3 regions of the Hydrogenophaga luteola genome follow, and region 2 is predicted to be linked to each of the others. Evidence: predicted binding sites of a transcription regulator. Region 2 holds the regulator's gene; each other region holds the start of a gene.
The links. The regulator sigma-54, encoded in region 2, starts transcription at its own class of promoters, with help from an activator protein. The targets are predictions, from matches to a motif close to TGGCANGNAANCTGCTTT.
Positions count from the first base shown of each region.

Region 1 (9,486 bases), on a different contig from region 2:
TGCAGCCGCTGCGGGTGCTGCGCATCACCGACCCCGCATTGCGCGAGCGGCTGGCCTCCACCGTGGACGAGGAGCGCATGCGCACCGCGCAGGCCCTGGGGCCCCGTGCGGCCGAGTTCCTGGCGCTGAAGGTGGAAGGCCTGCGCGAATGTGCCGAGCTGTGGGCGCTGGTGCTGGCGCCCGACGACGGCACGGTGTTCGGTCGCCGCAATCTGGCGAGCGAAATGGCGTGGTGCTCGGCCGGCGCTGCCGTCCAGAACCTCTGGCTGGCCGCGCGCGCAGAGAACCTCGGTCTTGGTTGGGTGTCGCTGTTCGAACCCGCTGACCTGCACAGGCTGCTGGCGCTGCCCGAAGGAGCGGCGCCACTGGGCCTGCTGTGCATCGGCCCGGTGGACCGCTTCTACGAAGCACCCATGCTCATCCAGCAACAGTGGCGCCAGGCGCGTCCGGCGCCGGCCGTGTTCACCGAGAACGCCTGGGACCCGTCCTGGACCACCGGCGGTTGCGCCACACCGGAACACCTGCCGCAGGGCTGATCGCCTTGCCATTCAACGCTCGCTTGTCACAAGGAACGAAATGACCACCGACACCTCTGTCCCCCCCCCGCACGACGCGGGCATCACCGGCACGGCCGGCCGCATCAGCCTGGTGGGCATCGGCCCCGGCCACACCGACCACATGACCGCGCGTGCGCGGGCCGCCATCGCCGAGGCCGATGTGGTGGTGGGCTATGTCACTTACATCAAGCTGGTGGCCGACCTGCTGGAGGGCAAGGAAGTCGTGCGCAAGGGCATGACCGAAGAGCTGGACCGCGCCGTGCATGCGCTGGAAGCGGCCCGCGCGGGCAAGAAGGTGGCGCTGATCTCGTCGGGCGACGCCGGCGTCTACGGCATGGCCGGCCCGACCTACGAGGTGCTGTTCCAGGCCGGCTGGACGCCGGAGGACGACGTGGCGGTGGAGATCGTGCCCGGTGCGTCGGCGATCAACGCCTGCGCCGCCCTGGTCGGTGCGCCCCTGACGCACGACTTCTGTTCCATCTCGCTGTCCGACCTGCTCACGCCCTGGCCGGTGATCGCCAGGCGCCTGGACGCCGCCGCCGCGGCCGACTTCGTGGTGGCGCTCTACAACCCCAAGAGCGGGCGCCGCACGCGCCAGATCGTCGAAGCGCAGCGCCTCTTCCTGCGCCACCGCCGCGCAGACACGCCGGTGGCGATCGTCAAGAGCGCCTACCGGCGCCGCCAGCACATCGTGCACACCACCCTGGACCAGATGGCCGAACAGGAGATCGGCATGCTCAGCACCGTGCTGATCGGCAACAGCAGCACCTTCCTGCGCGAGGGGCTGATGGTCACCCCGCGTGGCTACGCCAACAAGTACGACGTGGACCAGGGCTTCGAGACCCGCGAAGGCGAGAAGGCTGGCCGCTCGCTCTCCAGCGGTCTGCTGGGCTGGATCGAGGGGCTGCGGGCCGAGCAAGCGGCCGGCGCGGGCCTGGCCGAACTCGCCAGCCGACACCGCCTGCCCGCCGACTACATCGCACAGGTGCTGGCGGCACCCGACGAACACGCACCGGCCGAGGCCGGCACCGAGGAGACCGAGGCATGAGCAGCACGGAAAAACCCCGCATCGGCGACTACCGCCGGCACCTGCTGGTCTGCACCGGCACGCGCTGCACGCAGGACGGCGCGGCGCAGGCGCTGTTCGACAGCCTGGGCGAGAAGTTCAAGGCCGCCGGGCTGAACGAAGGCGCGCTGCGCGTCAAGCGCAGCCGCGTGAGCTGTTTTGCTGCCTGCAAGGGTGGTCCCATCCTGTGCGTGCAGCCCGACGGCACCTGGTACCACGGCGTGACCCCCGACAACATGGACCGCATCATCGGGCAGCACCTGGTGGGCGGACAGGTGGTCGCCGATCTGGTGTTCCACCAGGGGCCGGGGACCTGCGAAGCGGATTGACCGCTCAGCGAACCCGGGCCGCCTGCCCATCACACGCCACGCTCCCTGGTGTGTTCCAGCGAGGGCTGCTCAAAGCAGGCGCCACGGTCGCCGCAGTCATCGCACGTCGGCGACTTGCAGATCAGGATCTCTTCCTTCAGGCACAGCTGGCGGTAGAAGAACTTCTTCCACTTCATGTCACCCACGTTCAGCGCCTTGAGCGCCGGGAACCAGCGAGCCATCAAGGCGGACAGCGCGTCGCGGGACGGCAAACCCAGGTCCTGCCAGAGGTGCTGATCGCCGAGGCTGGCGCAGGCGATGAGCCAGGCCACGTGGTAGCGGTCGGCCTTGGGGCCGGCCGACGGCTCGGCGTGTTCCAGCAGCAGCGCCATCAGGTCGTCGATCTCGTCGCTGCGCGAGCGCATGCGCCCTTCGAGGGTGGCCCAGTCGAGGCGGGGTGCGACGGGCTGCAGCATGGCGGACTCCTCAGGCGTTGGCCGGGGCGTGCGTGTAGCACTTCTTGGGACAGATGCGCGAGCAGGCGGTGCAGCCGATGCACAGCTCCTGGTGCGCAATCGTCATCACCTTCTTTTCGTACTCGTCGTCGTCATCACCGTCCAGGTCGACAGTGATGCGCTCGCCCTCGTCGTTCAGGCCGACGAGTTCGAGCACGCCGCGCGGGCAGACCTTGAAGCAGCGGCCGCAGCCGATGCATTTCTCTTCATCCAGCGACGCGACAAAGGTCGGCGTCCAGGTCGCGCCGCTGGGCAGGGTGACGGAAAACGCGCTCATGAAACAAACTCCTTGGCGGTGTGAGCGGCATCGGTCAGGGCACCCGTGGAACCGGCTTTGCCGGGCCACCAGGTGCGTCCCCCTGGGGGGAAGACGCGAAGCGGCGCAGGGGGGTTACGTTGTTGCCGCTGCGGCTGCTTTTCGGGCTTCCATCAGCGCGGCGTGGGCGTCGTGGCAGCGCTGCGCGACCGACAGGATGTTTTCCCAGTTGGTGGGCAGCTCTTCGGACAGGTCGTGCAGGTCCATCTTGGCCTGCGTCGCCTGGGCGTTGAGCTTCTTCAGGCGCAGCTTGAGTTCGTCGGCGGATTCACTCATGGTCAGGCTCCGTAGTTCGCGACGTCGGGGTAGGTGCGGATCATGGTCACGGCCTCGGTGAGGAACTTGCCACCGGCCTCGGCCAGCTTGGCCAGCGACGGGAAGCCGAAGCGGTGCACATCGCGCAGCTGCTTGTTGACCACCACCAGGCGGCCGGCGATCAGCACCATGCGGCCAAAGCCTTCGTGGCTCATCTTCATCATGGGCGAGACCATCTGGCCGGTCTCGCGCTCGATGGCCACGGCGATGGCGTTGTAGAAGATCTCCAGGTGCCACAGCGTCTCGGGGTCCGGGTCGCCCATGATCGGAATCGCGCGCCGCTCTTCGGCGGTGAGGATGAAGGGCTTGAGGATCTTCAGATCGCTCTTGCCTTCCCACTGGCCGTGGGTGTCCTGCGCGCGCATCTGCTTGACCAGCTGCTGCACGAAGGGCGTGGCCAGCATGGCCTCGTCGCTGGGGGCGTCGGTGGTCTCTGTCTCTGGGGTGGCGGTTTCAGCCATGGGTCACCTCGTCGTCTTCAAAGTCAAAGGAGGGGGCGCTGTCCTTCTGCAGGGCCTTGCGCAACCAGGGGGGCGGCGTGCCGTTGAGCACGACCTGCAATTTCTCCAGGATCTCGGAGATGGATTCGGGTTGTGGCACCTTGATCGGGTGGATCTTCAGCGCCACCACCCGCGCCGCACCGGAACCGCCGATGGCCGCCACGTACAGGATGGCGCAGTCGTGGATGGCGTCCAGCTTGGGTGCGAGCTTGTCCTCGTCACCGTCTTCCTGCAGCTTGTCGCCGAAGTCGAAGCTCTGCACGAAGCGGTAGCCGTCGGCGTCCATCTCGTAGACCAGGATGTGTTTGGCCCAGCCGAAATGCGCGTTCACGCTTTCCTTGTCCTGGGTGGCGAATGCGATCTTCATGGTGGACTCCTGTTTCAGGCACTGGCCTCGGCCAGCGGGTTGGGGGGTGTGGCCTGGGCGGTGCCGCTGCGCGTCATGGCGGCACGGCGCGCCTCGGGTGTGAGCGGCCAGTCGCCTTCGTGGTGGTGCGGGATCTGTTCGATCATCAGGTTGGCGATCTCGAAGATCAGGTTCATCGTCCCGCGGTAACCCACCTGCACGCGGTGCGCGTTGCCAATGCGGTCGAACACCGGAAAGCCCATGCGCAGCAGCGGCTTGCCCAAGCGCTGCGCCGCCTGGCGGCCGTGCGCGTGGGTCACGATCAGGTCGCAGTCCTTCGCGCCCTGCTCCAGGTCTTCCAGGTCACCGAGCAGCACGGCCTCGGCCGGCAGCAGCGCGTGCGACGCGGACTGGGTGGTGCTGATGCAGCAGCGCAGTTCGGCGCCCATCTCGTGCAGCAGCGCGCCGATGGCCAGCAACAGGTCGGGCTCGGCGCCGATGGCCACCGTCATGCCGCCGGTGTAGAAATGGCCGTCGAGCATGGCGTCCAGCAGTTGGCTGCGCTGGCGGCGGTACTTGGCGGGCACCGGGCGGCCGCTGTGCTGCGACAGCCGCATCAACAGCCGGTCGTTGGCCTCGATGCCGGTCAGCCGCTCGAAGATCTCGAACGGCGCGCCGCTGATGGCCTGCAGCGCCTCCGCGCCTTCACGGGTCTGCTCACCCACGCCAATGGTCCACGACGACGCACCGGCCGCGCGAATCTCGTCGAGCGAGGTGCCGCCCAGCGTGGTGCCGCGCCAGTCGGGCGGGATGTGACCGTCCAGCGAACCCGACACGTCGGGCAGTACGATGGCCTTGAGACCGAAGGCCTCGATGGTCTCGCGCAGTTCGTCGATGTCGCCGGGCGACAGGTGGCTGCCCGGCAGCAGCGTGACCTGGTCCTGCACCGGCGGCAGCGGCTTCACCAGCGACTTCACGATGCCGGTGATGGCGTGCTTGAACCCGTCTTCAAACGCGCCGACGTAGTCGGGCGTCGACACGTAGATGATCTCGGTGTCGGCCAGTTCAGGGTGCTTCTGGCGCGCCAGCGCCAGAAAGCCGTTCACGTCGTCGCCCTTGGTCTCGGTCAGGCCGGTGGAGCAGATCGCGATCAGCTTGGGCGACGCACGTTTGCGGATGTTGAGCAGCGCCGCCTCGATGTTCTCGTAGCCCCCGAGGATGGTGGTCACCTCGTTCATCGCCGTGGTCTGCAGCGGGATGGCTTCCTTGAAGTGCCGCACCAGCAGCACCAGGCCGAACGAGGTGCAGCCCTGCGAGCCGTGCATCACCGGCATGCAGCTGTCCAGCCCCAGAAAAGCGAGGCTCGCGCCCAGCGGCTGGCTCATCTTGAGCGGGTTGACCGTGCAGGCTTTCTTGGACTCGACAACGTTTGCCATGTCGTGTCTCCTGCTCAGACCGGGATCTCTTCGGGCTCAAGACCCATGGCGTGCGCCGCGACTGCGCTCAGATGCGCCGTCGATGCGGTCGGGGCCACCGCCCCCAGGGTCTCGCCGTCGTCGCCCCAGGGCGCGGCGATGCGCACGCGCTGCCACACCGGGTTGGAGATCGTGCGGTCGATCTGGTGCACCAGTTCGACCATGCCCTCGTAACCGGCATAGGCGTAGTAGCGCTCCTGGTTGATGTCCAGCCAGGGCATGCGCGCCTTCAGCGCCACGAACTGCGAGCGGCCGCCACTGAGCATGATGTCGGCGCGTGCGTCGCGCAGCATCGCGTACATCTCGCGTGGCGTCATGTCGTCGATCATGTGGGCGTCGGCGCCCTCGCCCATGATCTCCTTGATCTTGTCCTTGTCTTCCTTGGTGCTCTTCTTGACGCTGGTGCCGACGATCTCCATGCCGCCTTCCTGCAGCGCCGCCACCACCGACCAGGACTTCACGCCGCCGGTGATCAGCAGCACGCGCTTGCCGGCCAGGCGCGCCTTGTACTCGGCGATGCGCTTGTAGGCCCGCGCCTCTTCCACCTCGATCAGGCGCTCGGTGCGCTCCAGCAGTTCGGCGTCGGCGCCCTGCTGCACCAGCAGCTTCGCGATCTGGCGCAGCGTCTCGCTCATGTCGCTGATGCCGTAGAACGAACCCTCGAAATACGGGATGCCGTAGCGCTGCTGCATCTTGGTCGCGATGTTGATCATCGACTTGCTGCAGACCATCATGTTGACCCTGGCGCGGTGGGCCGAGGCGATCTCGTTGTACTTGCCGTCGCCGCTGATGCACGAGAGGATGCGGATGCCCAGTGCGTCCAGCAGCGGCTTGACCTGCCAGAGCTCGCCCACCAGGTTGTACTCGCCGATGATGTTGATGTCGTACGGCGTCGTGAACTCGGGTTCCACGGTGCCGATGACGTAATCCAGGATGGCCTCGGCGCCCAGCTTGTTGCCCAGGTTCTTGGGCCCGGCAAAGCCCGGCGCATTGACCGGGATCACCGGCTTGCCGAACTTCTCGGCCGCGCGTTTGCACACCGCCTCGATGTCGTCCCCGGTCAGCGCGGTCACGCAGGTCTGGTAGACGAAGACCGCGGGCGGGTCGTACTTCTCGATGATTTCCCGGATCGACTTGAACAGCCGCTTCTCGCCGCCGTAGATCACGTCGAGTTCGTTGATGTCGGTGGTGAAGCCGGTGCGGTAGATCTGCGAGTGCGAGGACGCGCTGTGGCGGTTGTCCCAGCTGTTGCCCTCGCAGGCGATGGGCCCGTGCACCAAGTGGGCCACATCGGCCACCGGCTGCAGCGCGATCTTGGCGCCATCAAACGCACAGCCCCCGGCGGCTGCGCCGGGCGAGAGCTGCCTGGTGCAGCCCTTCTTGCGTTCCTTCTCGCTCTTGCCCTGGTTGATGTCGCAGCCGGGCTCTTCGAACACTTCAGCGATCTTGGCCTTCAGAGATACCGACATGGCGAGCTCCTGTCAACGTGGGTTGAGGGGCTCTTTGCAGGTTTGATGCCAGGCGATTTGGTGGTGCTTTTGGCCGATTGGCGCCGCTTCTGTGAAGGGTTTGAAGCAATCGCGACGGATGGTTTGCGACGGGTCGTGGGAGATCAGACATCGGTGGGCAGCGGCTTGCCTTCCCGGTGCAGCTCGATCCAGCGCTGGAGTTCGGCCACGTGCCCGGCCTCTTCGTCGGCGAACTCTTTCGCCAGCGCACGCAGCTCGGGGTCGATGGTGTTCTTCATGACCTCGCTGTAGTAGTCCAGGCCACCCTGCTCTGCTTCCAGCGCGACCTGCAGGGCCTGCTCGCGCCCCAGCATCGGGTCGGCCGCCCAGATGGCCGCGGCCTCAGGGCTCTCGATGTCGGGCCAGGTGTAGTCCTCGGGCCGCAGCGGCGGCAGCTCACGGTAGCCGGCGCGTTCACGGGCGTCGGCGAGGTGCAGCCGCGAGTAGTCCGCGAGCTGGCGGAACAGGCGCCCCACCTCACGGTTGCCCTGGGTGGTCATGGCATCGGCCAGCTGGCCGAAGCGCAGGGCGGCCTCCTGTTCGATGCGGATGGCGTGGGCCAGAAAGGCTTCGACGGATTCCATGGTGTGCTTTCTTCAGTAGTCAATGCCAAACCAGGCAGGTTCTCTTCTTCGCAACTCGGCGATCAGTTCCAGCGTGGCTGGCACCAGCGCGCGCACGCCGTACCAGACCGCTTCGCGCCGCGGCTGGCCACCGGTTTCCAGCAGGTGGTGCAGCTGCCCCCAGCCCTGCCAGTCGATGCGGTGCAGCCGGGCATGCAGCTCGGGTGCCAGGTGCGCCAGGGTCTGCGACATCACCAGCAGCTGCGCCTCCACGGCGTGCAGCGTGGCGGTGCTGGCGAACAGCTCGTCTTCGTTCTGCAGATCCGCCAGCAGTGTCTGGATCGTCTGGCCCGCGGTCCGCACGATGTCGCACTGCATGCGATGCAACATCGCGATCTCCTCAGAGGTTGTCGGCCAGGACTTCCAGCGACAGCAGTTGCTGGTGCAGCGCGTGGCGGGCGCGCCAGCGCTCCTTGGCGCAGAGCCATTCATCCCCGCCTTCGGTGGCGAGCACGGCGTCCTGGTCGCTCCAGTAGACGCGGAATTCGCCCGGCCGCACGGCCAGCGTCGCCACGGTGGCCGCACGCACGTCCACCGGATCGGGGCTGAGCACGCCACGGCCGAGCAGGTGGTCTGCACGGTACAGCGTGGTGTCCCAGCCGTACTGGTCACCCAGCGCGCAGACGGCCGGAAAGGCCGCCCGGGCGGCGGCGTCCACCGTGTCGTGGCCCAGTGCCTCCAGCAGCGCTCGCGGCGTCACCTCGTCGTGGATCTCCCAGGCCTCCAGCGGATCATCTGCCGCCAGCTTGTGCAGCAGGTCGTCCGGGTGGTAGGCGAACCAGGCCAGGGGTTCGGCATCGGGCGGGCACTGCAGCACGTAGATCATGGCCGTGCGCTCACTCCACGCCCTCGGCGACGGCCTTGGCCCACATGGCACGGCGCAGGCGCTGCGCAATCGCCATCGGGCTGGTGTCGATGGTGCGCTGCTCGGCCGTCATCGCGCCCTGCGCGATCGCGGCTTCCTCGTGCGTCAGCGGCAGGCGTCCGGCCATGTGCGTGGCACCGGGCACGGCCGCGAGGATGGCCTGGCGGTTCGGGTGCTCGATCACCGGCACCAGGGTGTCGGCCTCTTTCAGGCCGGCCAGGCAGACCCAACCGTCAATCACTTCGACCGGTCGGCCGTCCTGCGTGGTCTTGACGAGGGTCTTGGTCATGATCAGAACTCCACCAGGATGTCTTCGCTGCGCACCACGAACTGGCAGGCCAGGCGCCAGGGCGGCGGCAGGTCCTTGGTCTCGGCGTCCTCGATCTGCTGCTGCGTGATCTTGCCGGCAAAGCGCAACACGGTTTTTTCCTTCTCGGTCAGCGCGACACCGATCGGCGTCTTGTCTGACAGCACCGTCACCTTGAGCTGGCAGGAACCGCACTCGCCGTTCTCGCACTCGAAGTCCACCGGAATGTTGTTCGCCTTCGCCACCGCCAGCAAAGTCCGCGTGTCACCCGCCACCGCATAGACCGTCAAGTCCTTCTTCATGCGCGGCGAACTGAAAGTCACATTGGCCATGAGAGCCTCACTGAATGAAATGACCGCAGACCGCAGCGACCCAAGCGAGCAAGGGGAAGCTCGTCCAGTGCCGCCGCGGAACCGGCTTTGCCGGGCCGCCAGCGGCGCCCCCCGGGGGGTGACGCCGAAGGCGGCGCGGGGGGGCCTTATCTGATGATGTCGTACGAGTAGTCCGTCTTGCCCGGCACGATGGTGTTCGCATCCAGGGTCTCGAAGAACTCATCCAGCAGGTTCACCAGGACACGCATGCCGCCCTCGTAGCCCCAGGTGGGGAAACGGTGGTAGTGGTGACGGTCGAAGATCGGGAACACCATGCGCACCAGCGGCGTGCCGGTGTCGCGCTCCAGGTACTTGCCGTAGGTGTTGCCGATCAGGAAGTCCACCGGCTCCGTGAACAGCAGGCTGCGCATGTGCCACAGGTCGCGCTTGGGATAGACCTTGCAGCCGGCGCCG
Region 1 is NZ_JBHRXX010000009.1:12,492-21,977, reverse strand. Features, by position in the region: gene bluB (5,6-dimethylbenzimidazole synthase) at 1-536, shown strand, start outside; gene cobJ (precorrin-3B C(17)-methyltransferase) at 577-1,605, shown strand; gene ACFOPI_RS18885 ((2Fe-2S) ferredoxin domain-containing protein) at 1,602-1,952, shown strand; gene ACFOPI_RS18880 (nitrogen fixation protein NifQ) at 1,982-2,407, opposite strand; gene fdxB (ferredoxin III, nif-specific) at 2,418-2,723, opposite strand; gene ACFOPI_RS18870 (CCE_0567 family metalloprotein) at 2,838-3,038, opposite strand; gene ACFOPI_RS18865 (NifX-associated nitrogen fixation protein) at 3,041-3,538, opposite strand; gene nifX (nitrogen fixation protein NifX) at 3,531-3,944, opposite strand; gene nifN (nitrogenase iron-molybdenum cofactor biosynthesis protein NifN) at 3,959-5,359, opposite strand; gene nifE (nitrogenase iron-molybdenum cofactor biosynthesis protein NifE) at 5,374-6,867, opposite strand; gene ACFOPI_RS18845 (ferritin-like domain-containing protein) at 7,011-7,490, opposite strand; gene ACFOPI_RS18840 (hypothetical protein) at 7,503-7,859, opposite strand; gene ACFOPI_RS18835 (hypothetical protein) at 7,870-8,355, opposite strand; gene ACFOPI_RS18830 (hypothetical protein) at 8,366-8,683, opposite strand; gene ACFOPI_RS18825 (2Fe-2S iron-sulfur cluster-binding protein) at 8,686-9,033, opposite strand; gene nifK (nitrogenase molybdenum-iron protein subunit beta) at 9,180-9,486, opposite strand, start outside.
Region 1: a site for sigma-54 is predicted at 6,901-6,918, ahead of nifE (nitrogenase iron-molybdenum cofactor biosynthesis protein NifE). Genes of this name have one in related genera too.

Region 2 (9,486 bases):
CTCTTCCAATGCGCCGCCAGGCGCTGGAAGAAGTCGCTGCCGTCGCTGCCATCGGCCATCTGGACGCTCTCGCGGCCCAGGCCTGGTTCGGGCGCGGCCTTGGCGCCCACGGTGAAGGTGCGGGGCGCGCGCGCGCCGCGTTCGGCCGCGCGCACCTGGGCGCTCTGCCCCGCCACGCCAGCCGCCGCAATGCGCTCGCCATAGGGCGGGTTCAGCAGCATCACACCCGGCTTGTCGGTGGGCGGCATGCGCTGCAGCGCGTCGCCGCCGCGCAGTTCCATCGCAAAGGCCACGCCCGCGCGCTCGGCGTTGCGTTGCGCGAAGTCGACCATGCGGAAGGCCACGTCGCTGCCGAACACGATGGGCTTGCGTCCGGCGGGCCAATCGCGGCGCTGCTTGGCGGCCTCGTCCTTGAGCGCGTGCCAGACGTGCGGCTGGAACGGCAGCAGCTTCTCGAAGGCGAAACGCCGCTGCAGGCCGGGCGCCACGCGCAGCGCGATCTGCGCCGCCTCGATGGCCACCGTGCCGCTGCCGCAGCAGGGGTCGTACAGCGGCACGATGTCGTCCAGCGACTCGGCTTCGGCGCCATTCCAGCCGGTGGCGGCGATCATGGCCGCGGCCAGCGTTTCCTTCAGCGGCGCATCACCCTTGTCCTCGCGCCAGCCGCGCTTGAACAGAGGCTCGCCCGAGGTGTCGATGTAGAGGCTCACCGTGTCGGTGGTCAGGTGGGCGTAGAGTCGCACATCGGGCCAGGTGGTGTTGACGCTGGGGCGTTCGCCGCGTTTGTCGCGGAAGCGGTCGCAGACCGCGTCCTTGATCTTGAGCGCCGCGAAGTTCAGGCTCTTGAGCGGGCTGTGCTGGGCCGTGACCTCGACCTTGATGGTCTGCTGCGGGGTGAACCAGATCTCCCACGCGACCTCGCTGGCCGCGGCATAGAGGTCGTTCTCGCTGCGGTAGCCGCCGTGCCAGAGCTGCACCAGCACACGCTGGGCGAGCCGGCTGTGCAGGTTGAGTTTGAGCGCGTCGCGCCACGAGGACTGCAGCGCCACGCCAGCGCGCGACTTCTGCACAGCGGTCTCGCCGGTGATGCGGGTGACCTCGGCCGCGAGGTAGTCTTCCACCCCTGCGGCGCAAGGAAGGAACAGGGAAAGGGAGTTCAAAGCGCTTTTCTCAGGTTCGCGGGCGCGATGCGCAGCGCCTCGCGGTATTTCGCGACCGTGCGGCGCGCGCACTCGATGCCCTGCTCCTTGAGCAGGTCCGAGAGCTGGTTGTCCGACAGCGGTTTGGACGGCTCTTCGGAGGCAATGAACTGCTTGAGCAGCGCACGCACCGCGGTGCTCGACGCATTGCCGCCGGTCTCGGTGCCCAGGCTGGAGCCGAAGAAGTACTTCAGTTCGTAGGTGCCGAACGGCGTGGCCATGTACTTGGCCGTGGTCACGCGGCTGATCGTGGACTCGTGCAAACCCAGCTCGTCAGCGATCTCGCGCAGCACCAGCGGGCGCATGGCGAGCTCGCCGTGCATGAAGAAGTTGCGCTGGCGCTCGACGATGGCCGAGGACACACGCAGGATGGTGTCAAAGCGCTGCTGGATGTTCTTGATGAACCAGCGCGCTTCCTGCAGCCGTTGCTGCATGGCCGCGTGGCCGGCTTCGCCGCCGGCCTCGCGCCGCCCCCGCAGGGCGTTGGCGTAAACGTCGTGCACGCGCAGGCGCGGCATCACCTCGGCGTTGAGCGAGACCTTGAAGCCGCGACCGGCGCGGGTGACGATCACGTCGGGCACCACCACGTTGCGCTCGACGTCGACGAAGCGGCGCCCCGGCTTGGGCTCGAGCCGCGCGATCAGCGTCAGCGCCGCACGCACGGTCTCGTCGTCGTGCCCGGTGGCCGCACACAGGCGCTTGATGTCGCGCTTGGCCATCAGCTCCAGCGGCTGCTCGCAGATCGCCAGCGCCGCACGGGCCGCCGGCGTGTTGCGCAGGTCCATGATCTGCAGCCGCAGGCACTCCCCCAGGTCGCGCGCGCCCACGCCCGTGGGCTCCATCTGCTGCAGCCACTGCAGGGCGATGCCCAGGCGCCGCTCGATCGCCTCGACCTCGTCGAAGCGCGGTTCCTCATCGGCGGGCCGGCCGGCGGTCAGCCGCCAGCAGGCGCGGGCCAGCTCGTGCAGGCTGTCCTCCAGATAGCCATCGTCGTTGAGCGACTCGATCAGGAAGTACAGCGCCGCGCTGTCCTCGTCCGAGAGGCGCAGGCAGCGCGCCTGGTCGTGCAGCTGGTCCTGCAGGCTGACCGGCACACGGGCCAGGTCGGCGGCGGTGGCGGTGTCGTCGTCTTCGCTGCCGGAGCCGCTGTTGCGCGCAGGCGCTTCGCCCCCCCACTCGCTGTCGTCGGGCGCCATCTCGACCGTGCCGTCGCCTTCCCAGCTCTCTTCGACCGGGGTCGCACCGTCCAGCCGGCTCTCGACGTCGTCGCCGGTGCTGTCCGCGCTGTCGGCCGGGGCGGTGCGGGTGTCCGGCTCGGCGCTGCGCGGCTCAACCACCGGCTGCGCCGCTTCTTCCAGTTGCTCGCCGGCCACCACCGGCGCGTCCGCCGTCTGAACGCCGAAATCCTCGCGATCGGCCAGCTCCTCGCCACGTTCCAGGAACGGGTTCTCGTCGAGCATCTGCTCGACCTCCTGGGCCATCTCCAGCGTGGACAGCTGCAGCAGCCGGATCGACTGCTGCAGTTGTGGCGTCAGCGCGAGGTGCTGCGACACCCGCAGCGACAGACCTTGCTTCATCCGCTCATCCCGTCACATGCGGAAGTTCTCGCCGAGGTAGACGCGGCGCACCTCGGCGTTTTCAATGATTTCGGCGGTGGTCCCGCTGGCCAGCACATGACCGTCACTGATGATGTAGGCGTGGTCACAGATGCCCAGGGTTTCGCGCACGTTGTGGTCGGTGATCAGCACACCGATGCCGCGCGACTTGAGGAAGCTGATGATGTGCTGGATTTCCAGCACCGCGATCGGGTCGATGCCGGCGAAAGGCTCGTCCAGCAGGATGAACCGCGGGCGGGTGGCCAGCGCGCGGGCGATCTCCACGCGCCGGCGCTCACCGCCCGAGAGGGCGGGCGCGGGCGAATCGCGCAGGTGGTCGACGCGCAGCTCCTTGAGCAGCTCGTCCAGGCGGGCGTCGATCTCGCGCGCGGACAGCGGCTGGCCGTTGGCGTCCTGCTGCAGCTCCAGCACCGCGCGCACGTTCTGCGCCACCGTCAGCTTTCGGAAGATTGATGCTTCCTGCGGCAGGTAGCCCAGGCCCAGCCGGGCGCGCCGGTGGATGGGCAGGGATTCGATGCGGTGGTCGTCCAGCAGGATTTCGCCACCATCGGCCCGCAGCAGGCCGACGATCATGTAGAACGAGGTGGTTTTGCCGGCACCGTTGGGACCGAGCAGACCGACCACCTCGCCCTTGTCCACCGACAGGGATACGTCCTTGACCACCTTGCGGCTGCCATAGGACTTCTTGAGCCCTCTGACCTCCAGACGGCTGTGCGACACCATGTCGCCCGAAGGGCTGGCGCTGGCGACGGTCTCCGTCACTTCTTGGGCTCGGTGATCTTGCCGCTGGGGCGCAGCTTCGCCGGATCGGTCGCTGGAGCGGCGGGACCGTTCTTCTCCTCTTCCGGGATCGGCGTGAGCATGGCGCGCACGCGGCCGGTGGGATTGGCTGCCGTCTTGCTGGTGTCGCCACCCTTGACCGTGAACACCTCGGTCAGGCTGTTGTAGAGGATCTCGGTGCCTTCGCTCACGTCGTTGAGCAGGGTGCCGCGGTAGCGGCGCAGCACCGCGCGGCCGGTGAACAGCACCGTCTGAGCCTTGCTGTCGTATTCGATGCGGTCGCCTTCGCCCTCAATCCACTCGTCCAGACCTTCCCGTTTCTGGCGGAAGAAGCCGGCCTTCTCGGGCGTTCCCAGCAGCAGACCGTACTGGTTGCCCTGCGGGTCCTGGCGCACGTCCAGTTTGGCACCACGCATCAGGATGGTGCCCTTGGTGATCAGCACATTGCCGGTGAACACGCTGGTCTGGCGCGCCTCTTCGTAACGCAGCGCATCGGCCTCCACGTTCATGGGCTTGTCCTTGTCGGCCTTTTCGGCCTGCGCCAGCAGGGGCAGCGTCAGGCCAATGACGGCCAACATCCGGGCGATGGAACGGGGGGTTGGTGCGTGTAGGTGCATGGCGTATGAGGGCACAAATCTTGCATTCATTGTAGCGGTGCCCAAGCCGTTTCGCGGCAGCGGCGGCACATTGTTCCCGCCATGAAAGCAGGAAGCCCGCACAGGCGGGCTTCAAGAAGAGAAGTGACAGAAACCGGTCAGCCTTTGCGGGCCTCGGCGATCAGCGAGTCGGCCACCAGCAGAGTGCGCGGCCCCTGTCCACCCACATAGAACTTGCCGGCGATGCCCAGGGCGGGCGTGCCTTCTACCTGGTAGGCGTCCTGCAGACCGACGGCCTTCTTGGACAGCTCGGCGGCCTGACCGTTGAAGATGCCCAGAAACTGCTCGCGGTTCACGCCCTGCTTTTCGATCCAGGCGGTGATGGCGGGTGTCGTTGTCAGAGGCAGGCGCTCTTCATGGATGGCCTTGAACACCTTGACGTGCAGCGTGTCCACCAGGTTCATGGCCTCCAGCGTGAAGTACAGGCGCTGCATCGGCACGAAGTTCTGGTTGAAGGCCACCGGCATGCGGCGCACCGTGACGTGGGCCGGCTTGCGCTTGATCCACTCGCCGAAGACTGGCTCGAAGTTGTAGCAGTGGATGCAGCTGTAGGCAAAGAACTCGACCACCTCGACCTGCCCCGCCGGGCTCTCGGTCGGTGCTGGCTTGGCCAGGCGCTGGAAGTCGGTGCCTTCCTTGAAGGCCACGCGCTGGGCCAGTGCCGGCGACAGGGCCAGTCCGCTGGCGGTGGCGGCACCAGCCACCAGGAGGCTGCGCGAAAAATCTCGACGATGCATGGAATCGGACTCCTTGAAATGACCTGAATCAGGCTCCCGGGCCTGTGAAAAGTTCCTCGTGCGGTGGTGCAATCAGCGCTGCACCCGCACCAGCGCCGCCTCCACCCCGTTCACCTCCAGTTGCTCGCGCGTAGCCTCGGCCATGGATTTCTGGCCAAACGGCCCCATGCGGACGCGGAACACGGTGCGGCCCGACTGCTCGCGCTCGGTGATGGTGGCGTCCATGCCCAGCATGGCCAGCCGGGCCTTCTGCGCCTGCGCCTCTTCGGGAGACTTGAACGCCCCGGCCTGCACGAAGTAGGTGAACGGGTCGGCCCCCTGTGCAGCCGCGGGCTCCGCCGGTGCTCCAGCCTTGGCTTTCATCAGGTCGCCCAGCGGATCGGTGTCCGGCTTGGCGGCGTCTGCGGCTTTGGCGGCCGGCGCCTTGTCGGGCTCCGCCGCCGGAGATTCCTTCGGCGCAGTGTCGCCGGCCACCGGCGGCGGCGTCTCTGCAGGGGTCGGCAGCGGCGGCGCCTTGTTCACCAGCCCGGCATTCGGGTTCCAGCCCTTGTTGCGCTCGGCCTCGGCCGCATCGTCGGCCGGTTTGCGGGTGACGCCACGGTCCACGAAGGGCACCGGCACGCGCGTCACATACACGGCCACGGAAAGCGCCAGGCCCAGGCCGACGAGCAGGCCGACCACGAAGCCGACCAGGGTGCCGCCACGCTGAGTGCGGGCCTGCAGGAATGAAATGTTCATGGGAGGGGAGGGTTTCACATCTTCTGCGGGGCGCTCACGCCCAGCACGGCCAGACCATTGTGCAACACCTGCGCCGTCGCCCGGACCAGGGCCAGACGGGCTCGTTTGACCGCCTCGTCGTCCACCAGGATGCGCTCGGCGTCGTAGTAGCTGTGGTAGGCCGCGGCCAGCTCGCGCAGATAGAAGGTCACGTCGTGCGGGGCAAAGCCTTCGGCCGCCGCGGTCAACATGGCCGGGTACTTGGCCAGCAGCAGCATCAGCGACTGCGCGGCCGGCGTGTCCAGCGGCGACAGGTCGGTGCCGGCCAGCGAAGCCACGTCGCCGCCCCAGGCGGCCAGCACCGAGCAGATGCGCGCGTGGGCGTATTGCACGTAATAGACCGGGTTGTCGTTGTTCTTCTGCACGGCCAGATCGACGTCGAAGGTGTATTCGGTGTCGGGCTTGCGCGAGAGCAGGAAGAAGCGCACCGCGTCCTTGCTGGTCCACTCGATCAGGTCACGCAGGGTCACGTAGCTGCCGGCGCGCTTGCTGATCTTGACCTCTTCACCGTTGCGCACCACGCGCACCATGGTGTGCAGCACGTAGTCGGGGTAGCCCTGGGGGATGCCCACGCCCGCGGCCTGCAGGCCGGCGCGCACCCGCGCGATGGTGCCGTGGTGGTCGGTGCCCTGGATGTTGATGACCTTGGTGAAACCGCGCTCCCACTTGGCGATGTGGTAGGCCACGTCGGGCACGAAGTAGGTGTAGGTGCCGTCGCCCTTGCGCATGACGCGGTCCTTGTCGTCGCCGTAGTCGGTGGACCTGAGCCACAGCGCGCCGTCCTGCTCGTAGGTCTTGCCATTGGCGACCAGCTTATTCACCGTCGCGTCCACGCGGCCGTCGGTGTAGAGGCTGGATTCGAGGTAGTAGTGGTCGAACTTGACCGCGAAAGCTTGCAGGTCCAGATCCTGTTCGTTGCGCAGGTAGGCGACCGCGAACTGCCGGATGTTGTCGTAGTCCTCAACATCGCCGTTCGCGGTGAACTCGCGGTCGTCCGCCTTGACGGTAGCACGCGCCTTGAAGGCCTCGGCAATGTCGGCGATGTAGTCGCCGTTGTAGAAGTTCTTGGCCAGCGGGTTGTCGCTGGCGGTGGGCCAGCAGTCGTCGCCCGGTTTAAAGCCCTTGGCGCGCAGCTGTGTGCTGGTGGCCAGGGTGCCGATCTGCACGCCTGCGTCGTTGTAATAGAACTCGCGGTGCACGCTCCAGCCCTGGGTGCTGTAGAGGTTGCAGATCGCGTCGCCCAGCGCGGCCTGGCGGCCGTGGCCCACGTGCAGCGGGCCGGTGGGGTTGGCCGAGACAAACTCCACCATCAGGCGCTGGCCATTGGAGGGCTGGACGCCGAAGGCTTCGCCAGCATGCAGCACCTCGGTCACGATGGCCTGCTTGGCCGCGGGCTTGAGCCGCAGGTTCAGGAAGCCGGGCCCGGCGATCTCGATGTCGGCCACCCATTGCTGGTAGACCGGCAGCGCCATCAGCGCGGCCTTGAGCTGCTCGCCCAGCTGGCGCGGGTTGGCTTTCAGCGGTTTGGCCAGCTGCATGGCGGCCGTGACTGCGTAGTCGCCATGGGCCGCGACCTTGGGCGATTCGAAGGCGGCCTTGTCGCCGGCACCGGGTGAGAGCTGGTCCAGCGCCTGCGCGAGGCCGGCCAGCAGTTCCTGTTTGATCTTGAGCATAGGGACGGGATTTTAGGTTCGGGAAAGCCCTGCCCCCGGCTGTCAGACAGCCTTAAGACAAACGCGGGTATCGTTTCCGGGCCCGTTTCGGGCACTTCACCCCACAAGGCACCACATGAAACAACTGCTGACCCTGCTCGCCCTGACCGGAACCCTCTCACTGGCCCTCGCCCAGACGGCGGCTCCTGCGGCCGCACCTGCCGCCGCTGCGGCACCCGCTCCCGCCGCGGCGCCAGTGGCGGCCCCCGCGGCCGACAAGAAGCCGACCGCCCAGCAGAACCGCATGAAGACCTGCAACGCCGACCCGAAAGCCAAGACGCTCAAGGGCGACGAGCGCAAGGCCTTCATGAGCAAATGCCTGAGCGGCGAGGAAGAGGCCGGCAACAGCCAGCAGAACAAGATGAAGACCTGCAACGAGGAGGCCGGCAAGAAGGCGCTCAAGGGCGATGAGCGCAAGGCTTTCATGAGCACCTGTCTGAAGGGCTGATCAGCCCGCCACGGGCGGCAAGGCGGCATGCGCCGCCGCCTTGACCGCCTGCGTTAGCCGCTGCGCCGACAGCGGCTCGCGCGCCCAGTGCTGCCAGTACAGCGTCACGTCCACCGTGGCGTCGGGCAGCACTTCCTGCAGGCCCGGCCGCCCGTGCAGGTTCTGCTCGGGCACCATGCCCCAGCCCAGCCCCAGTTCGATCGCCCGCTCGAAGGCGTCCACCGCAGGCGCGTAGTGGCGCGGGTAGCTGGGTTGCTTCAGGCCGAAGTGCTGCAGCAGGAAGGCGTCCTGCAACGCGTCCTTTCGATTGAAGATGATGGCCGGGTGCGCCAGCAAGCGGTGAGGCGACACCGCGCCGCGCGGTGTTCGGCAGCGCTGCACCACCTCGGGCGCGGCCACGCAGCGGTAGCGCATCACGCCCAGCGGCTCGGCCACGCAGCCCCGCATCGGCTCGGCCAGCGTCGTGACGCAGCCGATCACCTCGCCGCTCTTGAGCGCGTCATGCGTGTGGTCCTGGTCGTCGATGGTGATCTCCAGCAGCAGGCGGTGTCGCTGCAGCAGCGGTGCCACGCCGGGCAGGAACCAGCTGGCCACGGAGTCGGCGTTGGTGGCCACACTCAGACTCTGCCAGGCCGCACCAGCCCGCGATTCGGCCCCGCCCTGCAACCCGGCCAGCAGGTCGGCCTCCATCATCTGCAGCTGTTTCACATGCGCCAGCAGCGCCTGGCCGGCGGCGGTGGCGCGCACCGCCTTGCCGCGCACCAGCAGGCGTTGTCCCAGGTGTTCTTCCAGCGACTTGATGCGCAGCGAGACCGCCGCCAGCGTGAGGTTCAGGGCCTGCGCGGCCGGACCGAAGCCCCGGTGTTCGACCACGGCGGCCAGGGCTTCGAGTTGGCGGGCGTCCAGCATGTCCAATTGAAACTTGAGCGAACCAGAAACGGTTCAGCCCAGTTTAACCAGACAGCCCCTGCGACGGTGCGGCCGTGACCATGGGCAGGCCGCTGTGGTCCTTGAGGCCGACGCCGGTCAGGCCCAGGCGCAGGGCCTCGTGCACCAGCCAGGCCAGGCGGCGCGCGGCCGTGACCGGGTCCTGTCCGGCGGGGCGCACATTGGAAATGCAGTTGCGTTCGGCGTCGGTGCGCCCGACGCGGGGCGCGTGGGTAAGGTAGATGCCCACACTGTCGGGCGAGCTCAGGCCGGGTCGCTCGCCGACCACCATGGCCACCATGCGGGCGCCCAGCAGCTCGCCCACCTCGTCGGCCACCGCCACCCGTGCCTGACCCACCAGCACAGGCGGGCTCTGAACGAAGGCCCCGCCCAGCGCATGGCGGATGGCATTGAACAAGGGCACGGTGTGGCGCTGGATACCCAGGGCCGACAGACCGTCGCCCACCACCAGGGCCAGGTCGGGCGCTGGATTGTCCGCACGCCAGGCCCGCAGGGCCCCCACGCTGGCCTCGTCCAGCCGGCGCCCCAGGTCGGGGCGCAGCAGGTACTCATGGCGGTCGTGGGCCCAGCTGCGCAGCCGCAGTGGCGCGGGCCAGCCGTCGGCCTGCAGCTG
Region 2 is NZ_JBHRXX010000004.1:156,011-165,496, reverse strand. Features, by position in the region: gene ACFOPI_RS09940 (THUMP domain-containing class I SAM-dependent RNA methyltransferase) at 1-1,160, opposite strand, end outside; gene ACFOPI_RS09935 (RNA polymerase factor sigma-54) at 1,157-2,776, opposite strand; gene lptB (LPS export ABC transporter ATP-binding protein) at 2,789-3,538, opposite strand; gene lptA (lipopolysaccharide transport periplasmic protein LptA) at 3,574-4,173, opposite strand; gene ACFOPI_RS09920 (thiol:disulfide interchange protein DsbA/DsbL) at 4,350-4,988, opposite strand; gene ACFOPI_RS09915 (SPOR domain-containing protein) at 5,061-5,726, opposite strand; gene argS (arginine--tRNA ligase) at 5,741-7,438, opposite strand; gene ACFOPI_RS09905 (PsiF family protein) at 7,554-7,925, shown strand; gene ACFOPI_RS09900 (HTH-type transcriptional regulator ArgP) at 7,926-8,834, opposite strand; gene eutC (ethanolamine ammonia-lyase subunit EutC) at 8,878-9,486, opposite strand, start outside.

Region 3 (9,486 bases), on a different contig from region 2:
GCGACCGCCTGTAGCCGGGAGGTTCCATGGCAGAGTGGGCGGCACGCCGCTAGACTGCCTTGCGATGGCGACCGTGTGTTGCCGGAATTGCCGATTCTGTTATACCTGCACATACATACAGTAATGCGCGATATGTGCATGACATTAAACACATTTTTTGGATGTGCCGAGCCATGGTATCTCGCGGGCACTGTGGGTATCCGGTGAAACACGAACTACATCAAAGTTAGGCGTCATGGCCACGACCGTATTCCTCGTCGAGCACCTTCACTTGCTGTCGCATGGTGAGGAAGACATAAAGCGTATCGGTGTCTACACCTCACGGGCACTTGCTGTCGCCGCAACCGAGCGTCTGGCAAAGCAGCCAGGGTTTTGCGACTTTCCGACCATCGTCGACCCAGCAGTGAGCGTGAGCAATGCTCAAGGCTTCTACATCAGCGAGACCGTCCTCGACCTTGACTACTGGAGCGAGGGTTATGTCACCACCACCGAGTAGTCGTGCTAGCGGTCCACGCATGCCGCCTAACCCTTCGTATATGGACTCCCCCTCAACAGTAAGAGCCTGACCGATTGGGGACCGTGGGGTAGAGCACCTGCAGTCGTATATCCGGCATCTGAAGTGGGATCGTCAATGTCCCGTGCCGACATGGAATCTGCGTCACTGCATCGCCACACGCTGCAAGCGGCAGGCAAGCTGCCGGAAGAGTTATCGGCGTATAGCGGTGTGGGAGGAACCCGGTTGGCCATGATGGTCGATCAGACCCGTCGCAAGGTGAGATGGGGTGGGTGAAGAGATCGGGTGGAATCAGGCCGGCATGACGAAGCTCTGCCGGCTTTGTTTTTTGTTCAGCCGGGCGGCCTCGTCAAACGGGGCGTGGTCGCGCAGCGTGGCGTAGCAGATGCGCGCGAGCTTGTTAGCCAGGGCGCAGGTGGCTTTGTTGTGGTTGGAGCGACCCTGCACATCCAGCGCCCAGCGGCGGATGCCGCAGACGTCTTTGCCCGCGCCCTCGGCCACCTTGGCCGCTCGTAGCACGCTGCGCGCGCCGTGGGTGAGCAGCATGCGCAGGTAGCGGTCGCCCTTCTTGGAGATGCGCCCCAGGTACCGGCTCGATCCCGAGCTGTATTCGCGCGGTGTCAGACCGAACCAACTGGAGAAGTGGCGCGCGTCCTGGAAGTGCGTCACATCGCCCGAGGTGGCCGCCACCAGGGCGGTGGCGGTGAGCAGGCCAATGCCAGGGACTGAGAGCAGCAGCGTGCAGGCCGAGCTGTGGCGGGCCACGCTGGCCAGTTCGCGCTCGACCTGGGCGATGCGCGCTTCGAGCAGGCGAATCTCTTCGAGCAGCATGCCGGCGGTGTGGCGGATCAGATCGGGCACGGCCGAGCGCGGGTCGGCCAGCACTCGGCCGATCGCCTCCACGCCGGTGCGTGCGCCTTGCGGGATGGTGATGCCGAACTCGCGACAGAAGCCGCGCAAGGCGTTGATGCGCGAAGTGCGCGTGCCCATCCAGAGCGAGCGGATGCGGTGCAGACCCTGTAGAGCTTGCTGCTCCACCGACTTCACGCGCACCGGGCGAATGTCAGAGGCGCGTGCGGCTTCGAGCAACGCGGCAGCGTCGGTGGCGTCCGTCTTGTTGCGCCGGACGTAGGCGCGCACGTACTGGGCGGGCAGCAGGCGAACGGAGATGCCCAGGCCATTGAGCCAGCGCGCCCAGTGGTGGGCCGAGCCGCAGGCCTCCATGATGACCAGGGATACAGATCGGTTGGCAAACCAGCGCTCGAACTGGGTGCGCGTCAGGCGCTGGGTTTCAACGATGCGCCATTGATCGTCGGCAACAGCGATCTGGAAAACGGATTTGGCCAAGTCGACGGCCACGGTAGTAGCATGCATCTCGGACTCCTTTCGTTTGGATGAAGACCTGATCCCCACGCCAATGAAGACCAGTGCGCGTTTCTCGCGCAAACAAACGGGGGAGTCCATCCCATCACTGCGCCTGACGTTCGCCAGCCGGCTACGCCGTCTGTCGCCCGCAGGTGAGCTCAAAAGTTGAGCGTCAGCTCCCGGCCGTGGAGGGGCGGTGAAGGGCTTGCCCTCGGGAGGCCGCTCTCGCTGCACAGCCGCCATCCGTTCTCCAACAGCCCGCTACATACATATATATATGTGTAGCGAGGGCCCTGGCCGAGACTGCCTCTGGCCACTCAAGGCGGTCCCTCCATCACAGCGATCCCCGGTCAGCCCTAGCGGCCCAAAGCTAGCCACCGCGGTTTTGACGCTCTGAAGTTGCACCCAGCCGCAGGGGGTAAGCCTGTGGATATCTCCCGGACACCTGCGCCAAGTCGGCGCCGCACAAGGCTTGCGGCAGCTTTGCCTGCTTTTTGGGCAGGGCGGGTAGGGCGCGCCTGGCATCTGGCATTCATCTTGCATCACAACTTGTATCCAAGATGGGATGAATCGAAATGGTGCAAGACCTCGACCGATCCGCAGCCTGGCTTTTCCAGCCGCCCCAGCCCGTTCAGACGACGGTGGCCGGGCCGTTGGGTGGGCTGACGTTTGCTGTCAAGGACAACATCGACGTGGGCGGCTGGCCCACCACCGCCGCCTGTCCCGCGTTCACCTACACCGCCGCCGCTCACGCTGCCGTGGTGCAGACGCTGCTCGATGCTGGTGCGTCGCTGCACGGCAAGACCAATCTGGACCAGTTCGCCTGCGGCCTGAACGGCACGCGCTCGCCCTACGGCGCGGTGCCCAACGCGATCAACCCGCTGCATGTGTCGGGCGGTTCCAGCTCGGGCTCGGCCTATGTGGTGGCCACCGGCCAGGTGGACTTCGCGCTCGGCACCGACACGGCGGGCTCGGGCCGCGTGCCGGCGGGGCTGAACAACATCGTGGGCCTGAAGCCTTCGCGCGGACTGATCAGCGCCCGGGGCGTGGTGCCGGCTGCGCAGGCGGTGGATTGCGTGTCCATCTTCGCCACCACGGTGGCGCGCGCCGCACAGGTGCTGGCCGCCGCGCTGGGGCACGATGCGGCGGATCCTTACTCGCGCACGCTGTCGCTGGCCAGCACGCCGTTCGGCGCGCGCTTCCGCTTCGGCCTGCCGGCCTCGCCCGAGTTCTTCGGCGACGAGAACGCTCGCGCCGCATTTGACGAGGCGGTTCAGCGCCTGCAGGACCTGGGCGGCGAGGCGGTGCCCGTCGACTTCGGCGTGTTCACGGCCTGCGCCGACATGCTCTACGGCAGCGCGCTGGTGGCCCAGCGCTACGAAGCCATTCGCGGCTTCTTCGATGCGCACGAGGCCGAGGTGATCGAGCCTGTGCGCAGCATCGTCGGCGCCGGCCGCCCCTACAGCGCGGCCGATCTGGTGGCGGCGCAGACCCGCCTGGCCGCCCTGGCCCAGCAGGCGGAGCCGCTGTGGCGCGGCCTGGACCTGATGGTGGTGCCGACCGCGCCCACGCACCCGACCATCGAAGCGATGCGGGCCGACCCGGTGGCGCTGAACCGCCAGCTCGGGGCCTACACCAACTTCGTCAACCTGCTGGACTACGCCGCGCTGTCGGTGCCCAGCAGCTTCCGACCGGACGGCCTGCCGTTCGGCATCACGCTGATCGGCCGCTGCGGCAGCGACTGGCAGCTCGCCGAGCTGGGCCAGCGCTACCACCACGCCACCGGCCTCACCCAGGGTGCCACCGGTCAGTCGCTGCCCGAGCCGCAGCCCATCGCAGGCCTGACGCAGGCCGCGCCGCCGCGCGTGCGCGTGGCCGTGGTCGGTGCCCACCTTTCCGGCATGCCGCTCAACGGCCAGCTCACCGAACGCGGCGCCACGCTGGTCAGCCGCACCCACACCGCGCCGGTCTACCGCCTCTACGCGCTGCCCAACACCACGCCGCCCAAACCCGGCCTGCTGCGCGTGGCGCCGGGGGAGGGCGGGCGCATCGAGATCGAGGTCTGGGAGATGCCGCTCTCCGAATATGGCAGCTTTGTCGCGCTGGTGCCCGCGCCCCTGTCCATCGGCAGCCTGCAGCTGGACGACGGCAGCAGCGTGCAGGGCTTTCTGTGCGAGCCGCTGGCGCTGCAGGGCGCGGCCGACATCACCCACCTGGGCGGCTGGCGCGCCTACCTGGCTTCCACCGCGCCGGCGCGCCTGGCCTTTCCCTGAACCCCACCCAACCACCGGTCATCTTTCAACCCGCAGGAGTCTTCCGATGAAACACCAACCCGCCGCCCCCACCGCCTCGCCCCAGCGCCGCCAGCTGCTGCAACTCGGTGCAGCCGGCGCCGCCCTGGGCCTGCTGGGTGCGCCCGCCGTGTTGCGCGCACAGACCGGCCCCAAGATCCGCATCGGGTACTGGCCCATCGCGGCGGGCCTGCCGTTCTATTCGGCGATCGAACTGGGCTACTTCAAGGAAGCCGGCCTCGATGTTGAGCCGCTCAAGTTCGCTGGTGCCCAGCAGGTGATGGAGGCCGTGCTCTCGGGCCGCGCCGACGGCACCGCCAACGGCACGGGTTCGGCCAACATCGCCATCGGCGAGATCGCCCAGCCCGGCACCTTCAAGATCTTCTGCTCCAACCCGAGCAATGTGAAGAACGTGCTCGACGAGGTGATCGTGCCCGCGGCCAGCCCGGCCAAGGTGATGGCCGACCTCAAGGGCAAGCGCATCGGCTCCGGCCCCGGCATCCAGAACGTGACCCTGGCCAAGACCGTGCTGGAGCGCGGCGGCGCCACCGGTGCCACCGTGGTCGAGCTGCCCATCGGCCAGCACGTGGCCGCGCTCGCGGCGGGCCAGATCGATGGCGCCTACACGCTCGAACCCACGGGCACCATCGGCCGCATGAACGGCACAACCAGGGTGCTCGAAGCCGGCGTGATTGCGAAATACGTGCTGGGCGACCCGATGGCACCGTGGTTCGGTGGCTCGGCCTCGCTGTCCTCGGAGTTCATCCAGAAGAACCCGGAGGCCGCAAAGAAATTCGTCGCCGCCTACGGCAAGGGCGTGGCTTATGTGCGCAGCAGGTCAGTGGAGGCGCGCCAGTACCTCAAGGGCTACACCGCCATCGAAGGCGCGCTCACCGGCGAAGTGCCTCTGGCCGCGTACACCATGTACAACGAGTTCACGCCCGCCGACGTGGCGCACTTCCAGAAGTTCTTCGACCTGTTCGCTGAGAAGGGGATCTTCTCCAAGCGCCTGATGGTCGACTCGATGCTCTACAAGGGTTGAGCGCGATGGAAGCGACCAAGCCCTGGAGTCCGCCGGCCTCGGCCGGCGCGCCCACGCCACCGAAGAAGGCCGACTGGGGCAAGGCCCTGCCGTTCGTGGGCCCGGTGGTGCTGTTCATCATCTGGGACCTGGTGGTGCGGCTGGGCTTCATCAAGCCCATCCTGCTGCCGCCGCCCATCGACGCGCTGGGCGCGCTGATCGGTGGTCTGGCTGGTGGCCCGCTGATGACGGACTTCCTGGTCACGGTGTGGCGCACGGTGCAGGCCTTCCTGATCGCCGCCATGCTCGGCATGCCGCTGGGCGTGCTGCTGGGCAGCAACGAGAAGGCCTACCGAAGCGTGGAGTTCCTGATCGACTTCTTCCGCTCCACGCCTTCGTCGGCGCTGATCCCGCTGTTCCTCATGATCTTCGGCGTGAGCGACATCAACAAGGTCGCCATCGCCGCCTTCGGCGCGCTGCTGATCGTGGTGTTCAACAGCGCCTACGGCGTGATCAATGCGCGCAAGCAGCGCGTGATGGCGGCCAAGGTGATGGGCGCCACGCGCTGGCAGGTGTTCAAGGACGTGCTTATCTGGGAAAGCCTGCAGCCCAGTTTCGTCGGCCTGCGCTCGGCCGTGTCCATGGCGCTGGTGATCGTGATCGTGGCCGAGATGTTCATCGGTGCCGACAGCGGGCTGGGCAACCGCATCATCAACTCGCAGCAGGTGATGAACGTGAAGGACATGTACGCGTCCATCCTCGCGGCCGGTGCGCTGGGGTATGCGCTGAACGTGTTGTTCCTTCTCATCGAACGAAAGATCGTTCACTGGAGCGGCCGATGACCACTGTTCTGAATGCCCCTGTGTTCGCCGACGTGCCAGTGCCCGAATTCAGGCCCGGGCCGGCGGGCACGCACATCACCATCCGCGGCCTCACCAAGTACTTCGCGGGCTGGCCGCTGTATGAGAACTTCGACCTGGACATTCCGAAGCACAAGATCGTTTCGGTGTTCGGCCCCAACGGCTGCGGCAAGAGCACGCTGATCAACATGATCGCGGGGCTCATCCCCATCGACAGCGGCGAGATCCTGTTCGACGGCAAGTCGCTCAAGGACACCAAGATTGGCTACGTGTTCCAGAACTACCGCGAAGCGATGTTCCCGTGGATGCGCACCATCGACAACATCGCCTACCCGCTCAAGCTCGAAGGCAAGAGCAAGGCCGAGGTGGACCGCCGCATGGCCGAGCTGGTGGCCTCTTTCGACGTGAAGTTCGACCTCAACCGTTACCCCTATGAGCTTTCGGGCGGACAGCAGCAGACGGCGTCGATCATGCGCGCGCTGGCGCCCAACCCGGAGGTGCTGTTCCTCGACGAACCCTTCTCGGCGCTGGACTTCGAGATGACGCTGTTCATCCGCGAAAAGCTGCAGGAGGTCTTCATGCAGACCGGCACCACCATGATGCTGGTCTCGCACGATCTGGAAGAGGCCGTGTACCTGGCCGACCAGGTGCTGCTGCTGACCAAGCGGCCGACGAAAGTGGCCGAGATCCTGCCCTACGACGACCCGCGCCCGCGCACCACGGCCACGCTGTCCGAACCCAGCTTCGTCAGCGCCAAGAAGCGCAGCCTGGAGATTTTTCAGCGCGAGGTGCGGCGATGACCGACGAGCAGACCCTGGCCTATGTGAAGGCCGTCGCCGTGGTGGTGGGCCTGCCGCTGGACGAGGCGCAGATCGCGCGCGTGGCGGTGCACCTGCAGCGCACGGCCGGTCTCGCGGCCACGCTGGAAGACATCCCGCTGACCCCGCACGACGAGCCGGCCGAGCTGTTCTGCCCGGCGCCTTTTGACTCGCCCCGTTGAGCCGCGCCATGCCCGTGCTTTCACTTTCTCAAACCGTGCAGGCCATCGCCAGCGGCGAGCGCAGCGCCGCCGAGGTGCTGGAGACCTGCATCGCCCGCATCGAGGCCACCGACGCCCGCGTGAACGCCTTCACCGGCACGCGCTTCGACGCCGCCCGCGCGCAAGCGGCGCAGGTGGACGCCCGGCGCGCGCGCGGCGAAGCCCTGGGGCCGCTGGCCGGTGTGCCGTTCGCGGTGAAGAACCTGTTCGACATCGCCGGCGAGGTGACGCTGGCCGGATCCAAGGTGAACCGGTCCCGCCCGCCCGCGACCGACGACGCGGTGCTGGTGCAGCGCCTGCAGGCCGCGGGCGCGGTGCTGGTGGGCTCGCTCAACATGGACGAGTTCGCCTACGGCTTCACCACCGAAAACACCCACTACGGCCCGACGCGCAACCCGCACAACCTGGACTGCACGGCCGGCGGGTCTTCGGGCGGTTCGGGCGCGGCGGTGGCCGCCGGCCAGGTGCCGCTGACGCTGGGTTCGGACACCAACGGCTCGATCCGCGTGCCTTCGTCGTTCTGTGGCATCTGGGGCCTCAAGCCCACCTTTGGGCGGCTCTCGCGGCGCGGCAGCTTCCCCTTCGTGCACAGCATCGACCACCTCGGCCCCTTCGCCGACGACCTGCCGGGCCTGGCCCTGGCCTACGACGCTCTGCAGGGCCCCGACCCGCTGGACCCGGGCTGCTTCGCGACCGCGTTGGAGCCCACCACCGGCTCGCTCGCCCAGGGCGTGGAGGGCCTGCGCGTGGGCGTGCTCGGGGGCTACTTCGAAGCGATGGCCACGCCCGCGGCGCGCGAAGCAGTGGCCCTGGCGGCCGACGCGCTGGGCGCTCACACCGCCGTGCAACGCGGTGTCGAATGGCCCGACGCCGCCGCTGCGCGTGCCGCGGCCTTCATCGTCACCGCCAGCGAAGGCGGGCAACTGCACATGGACAGCCTGCGCACGCGGGCCGAAGACCACGAGCCGCTGTCGGTGGACCGCCTCATCGCGGGTGCGCTGCAACCGGCGGCCTGGTATGTGCGCGCCCAGCGCTTCCGCCGCCGCTACCGCGACCAGGTCAATGCCCTGTTCCGCGACTGGGACGTGCTGATCGCGCCCGCCACGCCGTTGGCCGCGCCGGCCATCGGCAGCGAGTGGGTCTACATCAACGGCCAGCGCCTGCCGTGTCGGCCCTCCATCGGGCTGCTCACGCAACCGGTGTCGTTCTCCGGCTGCCCGGTGGTGACAGCGCCCCTGTGGCCCGGCGGCACCGGCGGCCTGCCGATTGGCGTGCAACTGATTGCCGCGCCCTGGCGCGAAGACCTGGTGCTGCGCGCCGGCTGGGCGCTGGCGCAGTCGGGCGTGGCCCAAGTGAAGGAGACCTCCCTGTGATCATCAATGAGCCTGATGTGTTGGCCGAAGTGACGGCCGTCTTCGAGCGCTACGAAACCGCCCTGGTGGGCAACGACGTGGCCGTGCTCGATGAGCTGTTCTGGAACAGCCCGCACACGCTGCGCTATGGCGCCACCGAAAACCTGTACGGCTACGACGCCATCCGCGACTTCCGCGCCGGCCGTCCCTCGGCCGGGCTGGCGCGCACGCTGGGCAAGACCGTCATCACCACCTACGGCCGCGACTTCGCCACCGCCAACACCGAGTTCTTCCGCGCCGGCAGCGACCGCACCGGCCGTCAGAGCCAGACCTGGATGCGCACGCCGGAGGGCTGGCGCGTGGTCGCTGCCCACGTGAGCCTGCTGGCTTGATTTTTTTGTTCCCCACCCACTCCCACCACCCCAACAGGAGCCTTCCCATGAGCCACTTCATCTCCAATCGCCGCGATTCGATCAAGACCCTGGCCGCGCTCGGCGCCGCGGCCAGCAGCCCCTTCGCCTTCGCGCAGAAGCCCATCACCGTGGGCGTGATCTACGTGGGCCCGCGCGACGACTACGGCTACAACCAGGCCCAGGCCGAAGCCGCGGCCATGCTCAAGAAGATGCCGGGCGTGAAGGTGGTGGAGGAGGAGAACGTGCCCGAGACCGCGGCCGTGCAGCGCACCATGACCGGCATGATCGCGCAGGACGGGGCGAGCCTGGTCTTCCCCACGTCCTTCGGCTACTTCGATCCGCACATGCTGGCGGTGGCCGCCAAGCACCCCGATGTGCGCTTCGCCCATTGCGGTGGCATGTGGACCGAAGGCAAGCACCCGAAGAACACCGCCAGCTTCTTCGGCTACATCGACGAGTGCCAGTACCTCAACGGTGTCATTGCCGGGCACATGAGCAAGAGCAAGAAGATCGGCTTCATCGCCGCCAAGCCGATTCCGCAGGTGCTGCGCAACATCAACGCCTTCACCATGGGCGCGCGCTCGGTCGACCCGAAGATCACCTGCAGCGTGATCTTCACCGGCGACTGGTC
Region 3 is NZ_JBHRXX010000009.1:32,201-41,686, forward strand. Features, by position in the region: gene ACFOPI_RS18945 (hypothetical protein) at 236-496, shown strand; gene ACFOPI_RS18950 (IS110 family transposase) at 806-1,888, opposite strand; gene atzF (allophanate hydrolase) at 2,455-4,152, shown strand; gene ACFOPI_RS18960 (ABC transporter substrate-binding protein) at 4,199-5,212, shown strand; gene ACFOPI_RS18965 (ABC transporter permease) at 5,218-6,033, shown strand; gene ACFOPI_RS18970 (ABC transporter ATP-binding protein) at 6,030-6,851, shown strand; gene ACFOPI_RS18975 (DUF4089 domain-containing protein) at 6,848-7,051, shown strand; gene ACFOPI_RS18980 (AtzE family amidohydrolase) at 7,060-8,463, shown strand; gene hpxZ (oxalurate catabolism protein HpxZ) at 8,460-8,834, shown strand; gene ACFOPI_RS18990 (BMP family ABC transporter substrate-binding protein) at 8,882-9,486, shown strand, end outside.
Region 3: a site for sigma-54 is predicted at 2,406-2,423, ahead of atzF (allophanate hydrolase). Genes of this name have one in related genera too.